DNA from 2 places in the Marinobacterium sp. xm-m-383 genome. Region 2 is predicted to be linked to the other one. Evidence: predicted binding sites of a transcription regulator. Region 2 holds the regulator's gene; the other holds the start of a gene.
What was found. The regulator FNR, encoded in region 2, switches genes on or off when oxygen is low (the NO sensors DNR and NnrR bind a similar motif). The targets are predictions, from matches to a motif close to TTGATNTANATCAA.

Region 1 (9,293 bases), on a different contig from region 2:
ATTCCCCTTCGGATTTGGCCTCAGTTACAGTGATTACCAACTCGAAAATCTAAGTTGTCGAAAGGTGGCTAATGATTATGTCGAACTGAAGGTGAGTGTTAACAATATTGGTCAGCGACAGGGTCAGACCGTTGTTCAGATTTACTGTGGTGAAGTTAACTCTGACATTGAACGTCCAGAACTCGAGTTGGCCGACTTTGAGAAGCTGGAACTGAAAGCTGGAGAGAGTGCTGATCTAACATTTCATCTACCTCTTCGTCGTTTTGCATACTTTGATATCAAAACAGGTATGTGGACGGTTGCGGAAGGTGACTATCGAGTGCGGGCTAGTTTCCATGCCAAGGACCCAGGTTGTGAAGCGGTGATTAATTTGTCAGCCAAGACGCTCTGTCCATCAGCCTGATGCACTAACGTTATAGAGAGACTTTTATTTGTGGCAAAAGAGTCTAAATGAATCACTGAGTTTTACAGGTTGTGTCGTTACAATGCAGCCAATTGATAATTTTAAGAGTAGGGTTTAATGATGCGTGCCTTAATGACCTCGTTGGTTACGGTTTTATTCACATTTAATATATCGGCTGCGGTTGCCAACGAAGAGGCGATTGAAGCGATGAACGACTACATGGCTTTCCAAGAGTATGAGTCGGGTATTATGGTCCCTCAGCAGATTGATCAAGTCGTATTTGAAGCATCAACCTTCATCGATACGCGTGATGCAGAGCAGTTCGCAGAAGCCACTATTCCGGGTGCTATCAACATTGAGTGGCGTCAGGTGTTGGATCGCATCGACGAAATTCCAGAGTCTGGCAAGGTGATTCTGTTCTGTAATACTGGTTCATTATCAGCACAGGCTACGTTTGCTCTGCGTGTCGCTGGTCGCGAAAATGTTGTCGTTCTGCAGTCAGGCTTCATCGGCTGGCAACAAAACGCCGCTTACAAACCTTAGTCAGTCACTGACTAACAAAAACGGCGCTCAAGGAGCGCCGTTTTTGTTTCTTGGATATTCTTTAGACTGTGTATCTTAGGATTAACCGAATTCAGGAAGATTCTGAGTCACAACCGGTTTGCCTGCCTCTACCCAGCCGTCGTAACCGCCGGCAATGGATGTGACATTCAGGTAGCCCATCTCGGCAAGAGATGCAGCGGCAAGAGCAGCACGACCACTGGTCTTACAGTAGATTACGATGTTGGTGTCACGCGACTCCAGAGCAGGCATACCGCCAATTTTAAACTCGAGAAGACCACGCGGAATATTGATAGCGCCACTTAGGTGGCCCTGTTCATATTCGGCCGGTTCACGCACATCAATAACGATCTCAGCGTCGTGAATGGCACCATCGGCATCCGAAACGCTGACCTCTTTAATGGTCGCCTTTGCGGCCATGACTAGATCTTGTGCTGTCTTCATTGGAACTCCTTTAGCTGTTCGCTATTTCCTGCAGAGCATCTCTGTCAGATATCGTTAACAAGTTCTTTGATTCGCTAATAATGCCTTGGCGTTTCCACTCCGCGGTATGGCGTGAAATGGTCTCGATGGTTAAGCCGAGATACTGAGCGAGATCTCTTCGACTGATCGGGAAGCTGACCGCTTCTGCAGTCTCACCCACCCATTGAAGCAGGAACCAAGCCAAACGAGGTTTGGATTTGAGTAGACCTACCTGGGTTAGGTGATCTTCTGTTTTCATCACCTGCTGCAGTGCACGTTCAATAATGGCTTGGTTGATGGCGCCACTCTGATCACGCAGGTGGTTCAACTTCTCAACCGAAAGCTGGCAGAGCTCGATCGGTTCCAGCGCCTCGGCTGTGTGCATATAGGTGCCACTGCTGATCAGCTTTTCATAGCCAAAGAGATCGCCAGGACGAACTAAGCGAACAATCTGAGCATTGCCCTCATTGTTGAATTTAGTCAGTTTGATATGGCCGGCTCGAAGAGTGTAGATCAGTCCGAGACTCTCGCCCTCGTTGTAGATAATGTCGCCCGTCTCAAATTTAATGACACGCGTCTGAAAATCTTCAATCAGCGAAAGCTCGGACTCTTTTAGACATCCAAACAGACTCGACGGCCTAATCGGGCAGGTTAAACAGTGCCCTTGACCAACCAGTGTTCCCATACTCAACGCTCTTATAGTTAATTAGTTCCACTATAATAGTTGGCTAATGAGTCAATTTCACTACTTGTGAGTCTTTGACTTGCTTGTCGCATGACAGAATAGAGATCAGAGTCACGATCACCACTGCGATACATCTCTAACGCACGCTTCAAAGTCTCGGCAGTTTGGCCCGCAATAGCAGGGGTTCCCTTAATACCACCTTGGCCACTTAGACCATGACAAGAGGCACAGGCAGTAATCAGTCGATCTTTATCACCCTCGGTTACCAGTGCCGGTGCTGACTGTTGCGCTAGGGTCGGTGCTGGTAGCGATGCGTAGTAGGCTGCAACATCTGACATATCCTGTTCTGACATTAGGTCAGCGACGGCCGTCATGATGTTAGCTCGGTTATCCTCGCTTCGCGCGCCGGACTGATAGTCCAAAAGCATCTTGTAGGTGTAGCTCTCCAACTGTCCTGCAACGGCTGGCCAACGGTTAGTCGGTGGCAGTCCCTCTTTACCGTGACAGGAGCTGCACATCAAAGAGTCATTCAGCGCCTTACCACGAGATATATCACCAGTAGGTCTTGAGCTTGTTGCCAAGCGAAGCGAATGAGAAGTCCACTCAGTTGCTTGTGTGACCTGATCTGATGCATAACTTGTTGTGGCTGCTAAAAGAAGGCCTGAAAGTATTAACTTTTTCATGCGAAAGAGTCCTCCGTGAAGGATTTCATCCATGCTTGCTGGTAAACAGCAGCAAGACGATGTTTTGTCTCACTGACATCCAGTGTTTGGAAACCAGGTCTCGGCAGGTTAGCTATCTTTCCATCACGCATTCCGTAGACGCCGATTACCATGAATCCATAATCTTTACCGGCTAGTGCGTAACAGGTGTTTTCCCAAGAGGGCTCCTCAACTGGACGCCCTGCAAATAGATTGATGATGGCATACGCTGCGACTTTGGCCTCATTGTTGGCTGCAAAGCCAGATTTAGGGAGAGGGCTAGCGGATGCTGAATCCCCTAGCACGTGGATATTGGCCACTAGCTTAGATTCAAAAGTATAAGGGTCTACGGGGCACCATCCTGATTGATCGGTTAGTCCGAAAGTTGTGGCAATCTTGCCCGCTTTCATCGGCGGCACAACATTGATGACATCAGCTTTAATGAAGCCTTGCTCTGTTTCAACTTGCATCTTTGCTGCGTCAATCGACAGTGGTCGACCACCGTCAACTTCACGAATCCAATCGATCATGCCAGCTTCACTGTGCTGTTTGAGTGTTGGCATACCCGCTTGAAGATCTTCAGGGACGTTGTAACCATACATTCGGTTCCAGCCCAGACGCATGTCAGGGCCCGTTACGAAATCATTTTTTGGATCGGTAATGATTACTTTTCCGGTTGGATTGTATTTCTGCATCCACTCTGCAACCAGCGCGCCTCGCTCATATGGCCCAGGTGGACAACGATAAGGGTTAGGCGGAGCTACGATCAGAAAGGTGCCACCCTGACGCATGTTTTTGATCTGGTCACGTAACAGAGCAGTCTGTGATCCCGGAATCCAGCCAGAAGGTGCTTTAGTCTCTGCTATCTCCCGAGAATAGCCGTCTAGGCGCTCGTACAGCAGCTCTATACCAGGTGAGACAACTAAACGATCATATGGGAAGTTTGCTCCCGAAGTGGTTGTGACAATGCGTTTATCGGCATCCAGTCCAACTGCTTTATCGATCACAACGTTGACGCCGTATTTGATTCTTAAAGCATCATAGCTGACCTCGAGATCAGACATATCAATGTGTCCATTGAGCACTTCAGAGGATCCGTACGGGCGAATGTAAATTGGATTTTGCTCAATTATGGTGACCTCAATTTGAGGTGCCTTCATCTTCATATATTTAGCGAAGGTTGCACCGCCGACACCGCCACCAATAACGACAACTTTACCGGTTGCAGCGTGCGCATTTAGTGGCAGCAGACCTGCTGCACCAGCAGTCAAAGCCATGCCAAGGAAGTCTCTACGTGAAATCATTGTTCACCTCCAACTTCAAGTGATTCAAAGTATTTACCCATTGCTGCGATCTCATCGTCACTGTATGCAAGAGCAAGACCTCTCATCAGAGTAGAGTCGCGTTCACCTGTCCGGAAATCCAACATGGTTTTAACAAAGGTCTCGGCACTCATTCCTGCTAACGGCATGAACGCTGAATTTTCAACCTGTCCATTGGTGCCGTGGCACACAGCGCAGGGGTTCGCCATAATTTCCGCTCGCTCATCGGCAAAAGCTGAAGTGGATAGGAGTAGGGCGCTTAAAATCATTACTTTTTTCATCGTCATCTCCTTACTGTGCCCATACCCAGAATCCGACGGCAAAGTAGTGCACGATCCAGATTAAGATGATGTAAATGGTCCAGTTACCCAGGCGAGAGATAGCCACAGATGGTGTGTAGGTGCCTTCTGTTTGTCCCGCCTGCCATGCAACCGTGATTAGGTAGGTGCAGGCCATGCCACCGACAACTGCGAAAGTCGCGAAGAACAGAATGGTGCTGTACCAATCCATGTTAATTGGGTAGTCCATTGGGTTGTAGCCAGACTCAACGACTAGGGCAACCCAGCGAATGATTTCACGATCAACCGCGACCAGTGCGATCACTACAAAGGCGACCGCTACTAACCAGTAGGCGGTGTAGCCGTTGTTAATTTTGCTGCCAAACAGAGTCGGCACCATCGCTAAAGCGATCAATGCTAGGGCTGTGATGTAGAGCATCGGGTTGGTTAAAAACTCAATTTGGTTCTCTGGCAGGCTAACCATCCAGATTGCACCAATAAGAATCGATACCACAGAGCCTTGAGCAAGCAGTTTACGCGCCAGATTATGAACAAACTCAAGGTAACCCGAGTCGCTACCAGGACGAACGCTGATGTAGTGGCGGTAGCCGTAAAGCCATGCGCCGGTTACCGGTGCTGCTAGAGCAATCATAAAGATGAAACGCGCCCAGTTGATTGAGTGAAGCTGAGTACCGCTGGCATCGATCTGCCCCTGCGGTGCATACCACTCCATCCACTGATCAGGGGAGAGCATCTGGTTGGTTAGGGTGTGCATAATCAGACCCACAACAATGAACAGTGCGAGCGATAGAATCATGCTGCCAGGACATTTCGTCTTATTCTGCGTCAGATCTTCATTTTTAAAGTAGAAGAGGTAGATCAACAGATAAGCGACTGACAGTATGATAATGAATCCAATAACCCACCAAGCGGACAGCACATTAGAGGTGTACCAGAAAGGATCATAGATCACCTGCACAAACAGTAGTGGCGCAACGCCGATAACCACAGCAACCGACACCGCAATTTTTGCGGTCGATAGCATGGCATTAGCAAGCTGACGCCAGTAACTGTCTTGGCTTAATGCACCACGAATAGTCAGCGCTGCACCGCCCAACATAACGTGAACCGCAAACATATGAAGTGCAAAGGTGACGACACCTAACACTAAAAATAGAATCGGATGTGAGGGAACCCCGGCCACATCACGAAGTGCGTATAAAGAGTCTACATTCATCGTGATACTCCTTAGTGAGACTGAGACACAGTGATCGGATTACCCTGATCAGCCGCGACAGCAATAGATTGATCTTTCAACTGACGAATAAAGCTAGCCAAGGCCACTGCTTCATCTTGTTGAAGTGGAATTTGTGGCATGTAGAGCGTTGTACCACTCGACAGTGCAGCTCTTAGGTAGGCCGCAATATCCGACTCGCTTGAGTCGTCACCAAAGTAATTTGCCAGTGGGCGAATCCCTGTATCGGTCAGTGAGTGACAGTTTGAACAGGTGTTCAACGCCAGAGCTTGACCAACCGCCTCTTTATTAGAATCAGTCACCGTGCGAAGCTCTTCGGGAAGGAAGATTAGAGCGTTAGTGAAGCCATGCTCTTCAATGGTCGGGATCTCACTGTGAATACCAAGCCCCGGAACATCACGACCAATAACCTGGTTAGAGTAGACGTATCCACCTGCAACATAAGGCTTACGAATCGACTCACGCGCAACCTCTTCTGGCCAAAGTCCGAACACCAAAATGACGACCGTCATGACGCCCGCAATGGCTGGTTTTAGCAGCTTTGGTGCGGCCAGAGTGGCTGCGAAGTAGGCCATGATGCCGCCCATTACAGAGATTAGAGCGGGTGTGAAGTACTCCGGTAGACGATTCTCCATCACCAATTCAGCGGTCGCTGGAATCGTTGATAGGTACCATTTGAATAGACCAAGACCGGCTGCAGTCGCAACCAAACCTAGAATCGCCAGACGACGAACCATCTCTTTGCGGAAATCGATATCTTTAATTGAAGAGGCAACAATGCCTCCGACTACCGCTGTCATGGTGAACATAAACGCCGTTCGCATAGCCAATTGCGCAAAGGTGTTGGCGCCATAGAAACCGTTCAAGTAACCGCCTTCGGTGTACCAGTTTTCATTACCAGGCATCAGCATGAACGACAGAATACCGATAATGATTAGCATGGTGGTGTAAGAGGCTAGGCCAAAGATGATACTGATGCGCAGGTGTGTTTTCTGATCCACCTTATTCACCAAGTAGACGATCATGTAGACACCGATGACCTCGATGACAAAGAAGACCCACTCGGTTGCCCACTTCCAGACAAAGCTATGAATCAGTGCAGAGATACCACGCGGACTGCCGACCGTAGTTGAGAACCAGATGCCTGGTCCGGTAATCGAACCTAAGACATAAGAGAAGACCAAAAGAAACAGGCCGTAACGACGAATGTAGTCGAGAAGCTCTGGGCGGTTCTTACGGTAAGCGACCACCGCAAGGTAAGAGAAGACCAGTGCTGCACCCACAGATGTGTGTGAAAACAGAACGTGTATGGTCGCAATGATACCGATGATCCAACCTGAACCGAGTGTCGGCTCAAACCAGACTGGATAGAGTCCTAGCATCTCCATTGAATAATTCCCCTTGAAGACGATACGTTTTGGGGAGTACCTCCCCGCTCAATGGTCGAGTCATCTCGACCAGCTTGGCGAGCAGTATCTATTCATGCAGTGATCGTCGCATTGAGAATCCGCAACCGGATTTATAGGCTTTTGCGATAAATCAAAAGGGGATAATTAATATTCATATTAGACGTTTCTAATATATTTGAATTCTATTATATTAGAAAAATCTAATACATTATGGTTTAACTAATTAGGAGATCTCCCATGTTTAGAAGAGACTCAACTCAGCCTTGGCATCCTAGCTTTTTCTTAGCTGCACTTGGCGCTGGCGGTATGTCAGTGGCATTTTTTATGTACCTAATGTGGATGGTTCCGCATAAGGGTTACCCTATGCCAACTTGGGACCACTGGACGAGTGCCTGGAGTGCTGACATTGCCAGTGGTATTCCAATGCCATTGATTATCGGTTTTGCTATTGCCGGTGTCGTTATTTTTGGCTTGTTGCACATTGCGCTGTTGGTTTGGAATATTCGCGAATACAACGCAGTTAAAGGCACTGACGCCCACGAGAGGATTTTGAACTCACCAGCTGAAGTTCAAATGATGGCCTTGCCTCTGACCTTCTCCATGACAGTGAACGTGATGTTTGTATCGGGTGCGCTATTTGTTCCGGGTCTATGGACGATTATTGAGTGGATGTTCCCCGGCGCGCTGATCGCCTTTTTGATCATCGGTTACTACGCGCTAAAAATGTACGGACGTTACTTGGGTCGCATGTTGACGCAGGGGGGTTACCGCAGTGAAGAGCACAACCACCTTTCACCTTTGATGGCGGCCTTTACCTTTTCGATGCTATCGGTCGGCTTTGCGGCGCCTGCAGCGATGTCACACATTCCCGCTGTTATTACAATTGCCGCGGTGTTCTCTTACCTGTTCTTAATCGCCGCAGTGTTGGTTGTTCTGGTCGTTTTGGTGTCGGGCGTCAATGCGATGATGCAGCATGGTCTACAAGAGCAAGCGACGCCAAGTCTTTGGATGTTGGTACCGATTGTGACACTGCTCGGTATTGAGTGGTTACGTATGGAACATGGCATTGCTCACCTAACCGGTGGTGCATTGGATGCTGGCGATAACTTCCAAATGATGACGTTGATGGTTGCCCTGCAAGCCGTGATCTTGATGGTTGGGTACCGTGTCATGAAGTTGAATGGTTACCTAGACAAGTATCTGCACGGAGGTGAGCACAGCCCAGTTGCCTTTGGTCTGGTCTGCCCAGGTGTTGCCTTCTTTGTGCTGAACCTTTTCTGGTGGCACGTTGCGATTGTCGGCAACGGCATTGTCGCTAAGTTTGGCTTAGTCTACTGGTTGGGTATCGGGGTTATGTTCTTGATTCAGGCCGCGACGATTTATGCGATTGTCCGCCTTACAAACAACATGCTTCGCCACCCAGAGTTAGTGGTAGAACCTGCAGTATAAACAGTAGGAGCGATCTCGAAGAGGTCGCGATTAACTGAAAAACCCCATGAAATGTCGTTATTTCATGGGGTTTTTACTTTACGGCTCCGCAATATCAATCAGCTCCTTAAACGTGTTCTCGATAAACTCTTTGCTGACGTTTTGCGTGATAAACACTAATCGTGTTCGCTGATCATCGTTTGGCCAGGCTGGTAGAGGAACGGGTGGGTGAAACAGTTGCTGTACCCCATGAATGACTAGGGGTTCTGCAACGCCTTCAATATTTAGTAGGCCTTTGATACGTAGGATGTTGCTGCCGACTAGACTCATTAATAACTGCATCCAATCTTGAAGCGCTTCTTTGCTAATCGGCTTTTCAACGGTCAGGCAGAAGGATTCGATGTTGTCACCATGACGTTTGGCATGATCATGATCGCAGCCATGCTGATGGCAATCATGGTCATGGTGGTGATCATGTTGTTCAGAATAAGCCTCCTCTTTTAACCAGGCCTCTACATCGGTTAGTTTGCCCTCAGTAGTGAACAATCCTAGGTTGAGCAGCTGATTAGGGTCTGCTTTACCGCTGGCCACCTCAAGCTTACGCGCACTGGGATTGATTTGGGTAAGTCGGCTGATTAACGCCTCTTTTGCCACTTTATCGGTCATATCCCCTTTGGTGAGTAGCAGCAGGTCTGCCAAAGCAGCCTGTTTTACGGACTCTTTATGCTGATCTAAGGTGTGTGACCCCGTAGCCAGATCGACCGTCGTGACAACACCATCTAATTGATA
Region 2 (9,293 bases):
AACTTTATTCGCTGGACCAGCTTCATTGTTGCCACCCCTGTTGTATTTTATGCCGCGCGCCCCTTCTTCAACGCGGCCCGACGGGATCTTCGCACCCGACACCTCAGTATGGATGTGCCGGTATCTATCGCTATAGGTGGCGCTTATATAGCCAGCGTATGGGCTACGATCACGCAGAGCGGCGAGGTCTACTACGACTCGGTCTCGATGTTCACCTTCTTCCTATTGATTGGCCGCTTCTTCGAGATGAAAGCGCGCCACAGAACCGGTATGGCCGGCAATGAGTTGGCCAATATTCTTCCAGCCAGCGCTACGCGATTGACCGAGACAGGCGAACAGCTTGTCCCGGTATCGGAACTCAACCCAGGCGATCGCGTACTGGTTAAGCCCGGTCACTCCATACCAGCTGATGGCATACTCTTTACGCAACACACCAGCATTGATGAGTCGGCCCTCACCGGTGAGCCTCTGCCCGTCAGCAAAGCGCTTGGCGACCCTTTAGTAGGCGGTACCATCAATATGGAGCAAGCGATTGAGATGGAGATCACCAGCAGTGCTGAACAGTCTCGCATGTCCTCCATTTTGAATCTATTGGATCGTGCTCAGGCTGATAAACCCAAGGCGGCTCAGATTGCCGACAAGGTTGCGAGCTATTTTGTCGCTGGCGTTCTTCTAACGGCTGTCGTTGTCAGTCTTATCTGGTGGCAGATATCCCCTTCAGACGCTTTCTGGGTGACACTCTCCGTCCTAGTAGTCACCTGCCCTTGCGCACTCTCCTTGGCTACACCGACGGCTTTAACAGCAGCCATAGGTTCTCTGCGTAAAATGGGACTGCTGGTTACTCGCGGGCATGTATTAGAGAGTTTGGCACAGTGCACGGCCGTCTACTTTGATAAAACCGGCACACTGACCACCGGCAAACTGACGTTGCGTGAGACCACCCCTCTCTGTGAGCAGTCCGTTGATGAGCTCAATCAACTAGCGGCAGCAATTGAGAGCCGCTCAGAGCACCCCATCGCGTCCGCTTTTGCTCCCTACTTTGAATACTCTGTTGAAGAGGCCACTAACCATGTGGGTAGAGGCGTAGAGGGAACGATTAACGGAAACACCTATCGTATTGGTAAACCCGGGTTTGTATCCGAACTCTTTGGAAACCAACCTCCCACTCACCCAGAAGGGACAGGGATTTTTCTTCTGATGGGTAATAGCTCCGGCCCTCTCGCCTGGTTTTCGATTGACGATCAACTTCGACCTGAGGCTATTGAAGCGGTTAAGCAGATCCAAGCATTGGGATTACCTGTTGGCATGCTAACCGGTGATCGCGAAGCGAATGCACAACGCATCGCCTCTGAGTTAGGGATCGATCATGTTGAAGCGCACTTGTCGCCAGAAGATAAGCTAGCTCGTGTAAAGGCGATGCAAAACGACGGTGAACGCATCCTGATGATTGGCGATGGTATCAACGACATTCCCGTTCTGTCCGGTGCGCAGACCTCTATTGCGATGAACGGCGCGACAGACCTTGCCAAAACATCCTCTGATGCTGTGTTGGTCAGCTCTGATCTAAGACGCATCCCTGGTTCACTTAACATGGCTCGCAAAACACGCAACATCATTCGTCAAAATATTGGCTGGGCTTTGTTATACAACCTAATCGCGCTACCCTTAGCAGCAAGTGGTTTTATTGCCCCCTGGATGGCGGCTATTGGCATGTCCCTTAGCTCTCTGATTGTTGTCGGCAATGCCCTTCGTTTAACTAAACAGCTGTAGGATTTTATGGAAATCGTCTATCTACTCATCCCTGTCGCAATCATCTTAGTGGCATTTGCGACCTGGGCTTTCTTCTACAGCGTAAATTCTGGTCAATTTGATGACCTAGAGTCCCCTGCTCATCGCATTCTATACGACGATGATGAAGATATGATTCCTGAAGACGCGCGCGTCAAAAAAGAGCCTGAAGCTCCATCCTCTGAAACACCAAAAGATTGAGCATGCTGCCCGCCTCTCTTAGCTTCACCTCGGCATTCATCATTGGCCTTCTTGGCACAACACACTGCCTAGCCATGTGTGGTGGACTTGCCTCGAGTCTCAGTATAGGTGGAACAGGTCGAGCCAACTCCCTATTAGGTCTGTTTAGCTACAATCTTGGACGTATCGCTAGCTACTGTGCAGCGGGTGCCATTCTTGGTCTGTTAGGTGCAACCCTACAACAGACAGAGATAGCCTTTGCGCTACGCTGGATTGCAGGCCTTCTACTGATCAGCATGGGCCTCTACATCGCACAGTGGTGGTTTGGTTTAACCAAACTGGAACAGGCTGGTTCGCTATTGTGGAAACAGATAGCGCCTCTCCTTAAACCCTTTATGCCTGCCGATACCCCGTTTAAAGCCCTAGTACTGGGCATTGGCTGGGGCTGGCTACCTTGCGGTCTGGTCTACAGCACCTTAATCTGGTCATCGGCCGCCGGGAGCGTTACAGAAAGCACTCTACTCATGCTGGGCTTTGGCTTGGGTACATTACCAGCCATGCTCGCCACTGGACTACTGGCTAAACAACTACGCGAGCTGGTCGCCCACACTTTGGTACGCAAACTCTCGGGGCTGCTGTTGATACTGATGGGCATTTGGACACTGCTAAGCGCGTAGCGGTTGACCCGTATCAACACATAAACCTCTATTATTGCCTAATATTCTTAAATCTGATGATTAAGGAATATTACTGTGCTGCAACAGACCAACATCCAGTGGGATACCGACCTGATTCGCCGTTATGATTTAGCAGGTCCACGCTACACCTCTTACCCAACCGCACTGCAATTTACTGACACTCCAGACAGTGTCAAAACGCTCTCTAAAGCGATCAGTGAGCGCGACAGTCGTAAGCCTTTATCACTCTATATTCACATCCCCTTCTGTGCACACGTCTGCTACTACTGTGGATGCAACAAAGTGGTCACAAAAGATCGTTCCCGCGCAGAACCCTACCTTCAGACGCTGTTAAAAGAGATTAAACTGCGCAGCGCTGAACTGGGCAGTGACGTTCAAGTGGATCAGCTTCACTGGGGTGGTGGTACACCCACCTTCATCGATGATGAGCAGACCGCTCGCTTAATGCAGGCACTAAAAGAGGCCTTCAAACTGCGTGATGATGATCAGGGTGACTACGCCATCGAGATCGACCCTCGTGAGATGACACCTGGCCGCTTAAAACTGCTGCGTGAATTAGGTTTCAACCGCATCAGCATAGGGGTTCAGGATGTTAACGAAGCGGTTCAAATCAAGGTAAACCGCGTGCAATCTCTAGAGATGACAACGGACCTTCTTAAAGAGGCGCGTGAACTGGGCTTTCGCTCAATCAATGTCGATCTAATCTATGGCTTGCCGCTGCAAACTGAAGAGAGCTTTGCCGAGACCTTGGACCGAATTCTAGAGCTACGACCCGATCGTCTCTCGGTATTTAACTATGCTCACCTACCCGAGCGTTTCAAACCGCAGCGTCGCATCAATGCCGATGAGTTACCCGACGCGCTCACTAAACTTGCGATTCACCATCAAAGTATTGAGAATCTGACGGCAGCGGGCTACCGCAACATTGGTATGGATCACTTTGCTCTGCCAGACGACACACTGACACAACACCAAGATGATGGAACGCTGCACCGTAACTTCCAGGGCTATACCACTCACTCACAGTGTGACCTAATTGGTTTAGGCGTCTCATCTATTAGTCAGATTGGCGATTACTACCTACAGAACAGCCCTAACATTGAGCGCTACACTCAGGATATTGAATCTCAGGGCTCAGCATTAACCAAAGAGTACTGCCTCAATGAGGATGACAAAATTCGCAGAGCGGTGATTACCCGCCTGATCTGTGACTTCCAACTCGATTTTGCCGATCAATCCAAAGCGCTCAATATCGACTTTAAAGAGTATTTTGCTAACGAATTAAAACTGCTTGAGCCGATGGCACAGGATGGCCTGATTCATTTAAGAGAGGATGGAATGGATGTCACCGCCGCTGGGCGTTTGTTGATTCGTCGAATCTGCATGACCTTTGATGCCTATATCGATCACTCAGAACAGCGATTTTCTAAAATCATCTAATCCGATTTTGCACAGTAAATTTAACTAAAAGTGGACCGTTAAAAAGTCCACTTTTTTATCTAAATTGACTTGGGTCAATAAAGCGCTTTTGGATATACTGTCAGGCAACTAAGGAGCAGTTATGTCTGACACCAAAAACATCAAACTCGCCAGCATCGGCCAGGTAAGCTGTAACACCTGCAGCTTGAGTACACTCTGCTTGCCTGTCTCTCTAAACGACGAAGAGGCGCTTCGCCTCGACGATATCGTTGATAAGAGCAAACCACTTCACAAGGGCGACTTCCTGTTTAGACAGGGTGAAGAGTTCACGTCACTGTTCGCCATTCGTGCGGGGTCGTTAAAAACTTACTCTGTAAACCCTGAGGGAGAAGAGCAGATCAACGGTTTCTACTTCCCAGGTGAACTGGTTGGCCTAGCCGGATTCGATTCAGGCAGCTACCCAATGTCGGCTAAGATGCTTGAGACGACCACTGTCTGTGAGATCCCTTTCTCACGCTTGGACGATCTGGCAGGTCAAATGCCAGAGCTGCGTCGTTCTGTGATGCGCTCTATGAGCCACGAGATCAGCGATGACCAACAGATGATGATGCTGCTCTCTAAAAAGACGGCGGAACAACGTATCGCAACCTTTATTTTCAAGCTGTCGCAACGTTATGCCCTGCGTGGCTACTCTGCACAATCCTTCCGACTTTCGATGTCACGTAACGAAATAGGCAACTACCTTGGCCTAGCGGTCGAGACGGTCAGTCGAATCTTTACACGCTTCTCTTCACAAGAGCTGATTCGTGTTGAAGGTAAAGAGCTGGAAATTCTTGATCAAGCAGCGCTGCTGGATGCGGCAGGTGAAGCACCTAGCCCAGAGTGCAATCAACACCACGGTTAAATAAGGATCTTTAATGTCTTACGACGAGCACTATGTAAAATCGGTTGTCCGCTCTATTCCAGATTGGCCAGAGCCTGGCATTCTGTTCCGTGATATTACGCCGATTTTTCAAGATCCACGTGCCTCTCGCATGGTCGCAAACGCCTTTATTGATCGTTACATGCAGATGGATATTACCCACATAGCCTGTATCGATGCTCGAGGTTTTCTATTTGGTGCGATTATTGCGCACCAGCTGAACAAGCCTCTGATTTTGGTTCGTAAAAAAGGCAAGTTGCCCGGTGAAACGATTCACCAAGACTATACGCTAGAGTACGGCACAGCCTCCGTGGAGATTCAGAAGGATGCCGTTACCGCTGGCGACAAAGTGGTATTGATCGATGACCTTATTGCCACTGGGGGCACAGCACTGGCGGCCTGCACACTGATCAACGGTCTAGGGGCTAGCGTTGTTGAGGTGGCAGCGCTGATTGACCTGCCAGACCTTAACGGATCACAAAAAATCCAAGACACCGGCGTCCCCGTATACTGTTTACTGGCCTACGACGGTCTCTAATAGAAACCGAGGTTTAGCCACCTCGGTTTTTTTATACCTATTAACGATAAAAATTTTAAGTTTAATGGAGTTTTAAATGCTTCGACTATCGACCACCCTACTCGCTGCATCACTCATGGCTGCAACTGCACAGGCTGAACAGGTTCAGATACCGTTTGAGGGTTTAACACTGAACGGCAACCTTGAACTGACGGCTGATAAATCCCTGGCAGACGGTGTACTGATGCTGACGCACGGCACCCTGGCTCACAACGAGATGGAGATCATCAGCTACGTGCAGGAACAGATGGTCGATTACGGCATCTCTACTCTAGCCATCAACCTGAGTTACGGCCTAGATAACCGCGAATCAGCGATGTACGACTGTACCCTTCCGGCTCAACACACCATGCAGCAAGCACTGGCTGAAATGGATGCATGGCAAACCTGGCTAGATGGACAAGGCGCAGGCGATCGTTGGGTAATGGGTCACTCGCGTGGCGGCAACCAGACGGCTCAGTTTGCTGCAGCTAACCAAGATAAGATCAAAGGCCAAGTTCTATTAGCACCTGCAACTTGGGACTACACTAAGACCATAGAGGGTTATGGCAAACGCTATGAAACGCCTATCGAGCCGATTCTAGAAAAAGCTAAGGGAATGGATCCTAAGGCGATGATCGATGGCATCAGCATCATCTACTGTGAGAACAGCGGTGCGTCAGCTGAAGCGGTCCTAAGCTACTACGGTAACTACCCTGAGTACGACACACCCACCGTGTTAAAAGAGACTAACATCCCTACTCTGGTCATCGCAGGCAGCTTGGATACCGTGGTTGCAGATCTTCCTGAAAAGATGGAAAGTATCGACAAAGAGAACATTGAACTAGTAGTCGTTGAGGATGCGGATCACTTCTTCTTAGATCTGTTTGCCGACGAGGCGGTGGAATATGCGGTCGATTTTATCGAAAACCTGTAGTGCACTTCTTCTCAGCTTGGGCCTTATGATAAGCGCCCAAGCCGAGGTAACACTTAAGACAGCCACAGATCTTCAGTCGCTTGGTAAAGCGAACCCAAATGAAGTGATTGTTCTGTTGGTCTCTCAGGATGGTTGTGCCTTCTGTGTTACCGTCAAAGAGGACTTCCTAAAACCTCTTTTACAAACGAACGATGCACCCCCTATTCAGGTACTGGATCTGAGCAACCCTACTCCCGTCATCAACTTTGATGGCTCAACGGGCTCGGCAGAACAGGTCGCTAAGAGCTTGGGTGGACGCTTCACCCCGACCATTCTATTTGTCGATGCAAAGGGCGAGACTCGCGCTAAAAAGATCGTCGGTGTGAACACGCCAGAGTTCTACGGTTACTACATCGATGAAGCGATTAAATCGGCTCGTAACAGCTTTTAACCTCAGAAACTAACCGCAAGCAGAGGGCTCTCTGCTTGCATCCCTTCTATCAGAGCAACATAATAGCGCCCCTTCACCTAATCCGCATTTAGAGGTTTTATGCTCTGGTTTCGTAACGCCATTTGGTACCGTTTTTCTCCCAGTGATTCATTTAATGAAGCCGCACTGATGGAGGCGCTAGAAGCCAGACCCTTCGTACCCTGTAAAGGCGCTGAACCACGTTCAGTGGGTTGGGGTGAAGTGGCGCCTGGTGTCATAGATCTACCGGTACTGACCAGTCACGGTTTTCACCTAATCTCACTGCGTGAAGAGGAGAAGATCCTCCCTTCGAGTGTGATTAAAGATCAGCTCAACGAGAAGGTAGAGCAGATAGAGGCGACTGAAGATCGTAAGGTCTACCGTAAAGAGAAGGTGCAGCTTAAAGACGAGATTACCCTGACGTTATTGCCACGTGCATTTACACGCCGTAAAACCACACGTGCTCTTATCGCGCCTCACCATAAACTACTGATTGTGGAGGGCAGCAGCTTTAAGCGCGCAGAAGAGCTGCTAAGCACACTGCGTGAAGATCTAGGGTCACTATCGGTAAAACTGACCTCGACCGCGCTTCCGGCCAACAAAGTGTTCAGCGACTGGCTACTAGAGAACCGTGATCTACCCCGTGCACTTGAGCTGGGCGCTGTCACCGAGTTTACCGATCCTTTAGAGACCAGCAGCCAGATCAAGATTAAAGGCCAAAACCTGACTGACAAAGAGATCCAAGCGCACCTTAGCGGCGGCATGTTAGCAGAGCGCCTAGAACTGGTGTGGCGCGATCAGCTGCAGTTTGTCATGCACTCGGATCTAACCCTGCACTCGATTAAAATGACGGATCAGTACCAAGAGCAACAGAGCGACCGCGAGCAAGAGGACGAAGCACTGGCACTGGATGCTGATCTAGCCCTGTTGGGCATTGAATTTACCCGCCTACTCCCTGAGCTTTTGGAAGCCCTGGGCGGTGAGGCAGAAGAGGCTTAATTTTGGCAAAGACCTACTCCGTAAAAGAGATCTTCTACACCCTACAAGGCGAAGGCTTTCACGCAGGACGCCCTGCGGTGTTCTGTCGCTTTACCGGTTGTAATCTTTGGAGTGGTCGTGAAGCCGATCGAGTGGCTGCAGTCTGCCAATTCTGTGATACCGATTTCGTGGGTACGGATGGTCAAAACGGCGGCAAGTTCACCTCCGCCGAAGCCCTGGCACAAAGGATCGCTAGCTTCTGGCCAGATCCTAAGCAAGGACAACCCTTTGTCGTCATCACCGGGGGCGAGCCTGCCCTGCAGATGGACAGCGATCTGATCGATGCTCTACATAACCAAGGGTTTGAGATCGCCATTGAGACCAACGGCACCCTACCGCTTCCAAACGGAATCGATTGGGTCTGTGTCAGCCCCAAAGGGAGCTCCGAGATTGTTCTTTTAGAGGGCCACGAACTCAAACTGGTCTACCCGCAAAAAGAGCTCAGAGCACAGCCAGAACAGTTCCAAAATCTAAGCTTCGAACACTTCTACATCCAACCCCTGGATGACCAAAACGCGCTTGAAAATCGTGCACGTTGTATCGAATATTGTATGCAAAATCCTCAATGGAAATTGAGCATTCAGACCCACAAAATCCTTGACATCGACTGATCGTTTTTAACCTTTAATCCTCTAAAATCGAACACCCCAGTAACCATGCGGGCTAGCAAAGTGTGCTCACATTATCTGTGGATAACCCTGTGCACAGAGTCATCGAAGGGGAACTAAAGCGTCATAAAAAGGTAAAAGCAGCAAATTGGTTAAAAATTAACCAATACTATTAAAGCTTAAATAAACAATAACTTAAATAGGTAATGTAATCTTGAATTGTCTATTTTGGGCCTAACCTGATCTTAATGTCGAAAATAGAACTTAAGTTAGCACTTTAGCGACACTGATGCAGAATTACTCACTCGCCTCTTTAAAAAAGCGCTCAATATCATCTCTTAGCACCCTGCCTATGTGTCGGCCCTTTCTAGTGACAAGCAACTCATCTTGGCCACTCGATTGCATCAACTCCATCGCTTGTAACAGGGTCGCTTTGGACTCAATCACTACCTGATTATCTGTAGCAAAATCCGCATCACTCTCACTCAGCTGAATCATTAACTCTTTAACGCTGTGGCTGGTCATGACGCGTCTGTAGATTTTCGTGTTTCGACTCACCCCTTGAAGCAACAGCAGTCGCTCAAAGATCGAGGGGCGGTTAAACAGCGATCGCATGATCAGGTCTGAGAGTACGATTACCGTGAGGGCTAGCGTTAGGGTGTGGACATTGCCGCTTAGTTCAAATACGGCCAGCAGCGC

Region 1: the regulator FNR is predicted to act here: its motif matches at 7,197-7,210, upstream of XMM383_RS04825 (cytochrome ubiquinol oxidase subunit I).

Annotation. Positions count from the first base shown of each region.
Region 1 is NZ_WBYT01000002.1:231,932-241,224, forward strand. It holds gene XMM383_RS04785 (glycoside hydrolase family 3 protein) at 1-403, shown strand, start outside; gene XMM383_RS04790 (rhodanese-like domain-containing protein) at 521-946, shown strand; gene XMM383_RS04795 (rhodanese-like domain-containing protein) at 1,028-1,408, opposite strand; gene XMM383_RS04800 (Crp/Fnr family transcriptional regulator) at 1,419-2,111, opposite strand; gene XMM383_RS04805 (cytochrome c) at 2,129-2,794, opposite strand; gene XMM383_RS04810 (FAD/NAD(P)-binding oxidoreductase) at 2,791-4,116, opposite strand; gene XMM383_RS04815 (cytochrome C) at 4,113-4,415, opposite strand; gene XMM383_RS04820 (hypothetical protein) at 4,426-5,649, opposite strand; gene XMM383_RS04825 (cytochrome ubiquinol oxidase subunit I) at 5,661-7,055, opposite strand; gene XMM383_RS04830 (hypothetical protein) at 7,314-8,525, shown strand; gene XMM383_RS04835 (GTP-binding protein) at 8,604-9,293, opposite strand, start outside.
Region 2 is NZ_WBYT01000001.1:243,768-253,060, reverse strand. It holds gene XMM383_RS01220 (heavy metal translocating P-type ATPase) at 1-1,770, shown strand, start outside; gene ccoS (cbb3-type cytochrome oxidase assembly protein CcoS) at 1,777-1,989, shown strand; gene XMM383_RS01210 (sulfite exporter TauE/SafE family protein) at 1,992-2,645, shown strand; gene hemN (oxygen-independent coproporphyrinogen III oxidase) at 2,721-4,106, shown strand; gene fnr (fumarate/nitrate reduction transcriptional regulator Fnr) at 4,228-4,989, shown strand; gene XMM383_RS01195 (adenine phosphoribosyltransferase) at 5,003-5,545, shown strand; gene XMM383_RS01190 (alpha/beta hydrolase) at 5,622-6,500, shown strand; gene XMM383_RS01185 (thioredoxin fold domain-containing protein) at 6,526-6,930, shown strand; gene XMM383_RS01180 (recombination-associated protein RdgC) at 7,030-7,947, shown strand; gene queE (7-carboxy-7-deazaguanine synthase) at 7,947-8,597, shown strand; gene XMM383_RS01170 (chloride channel protein) at 8,892-9,293, opposite strand, start outside.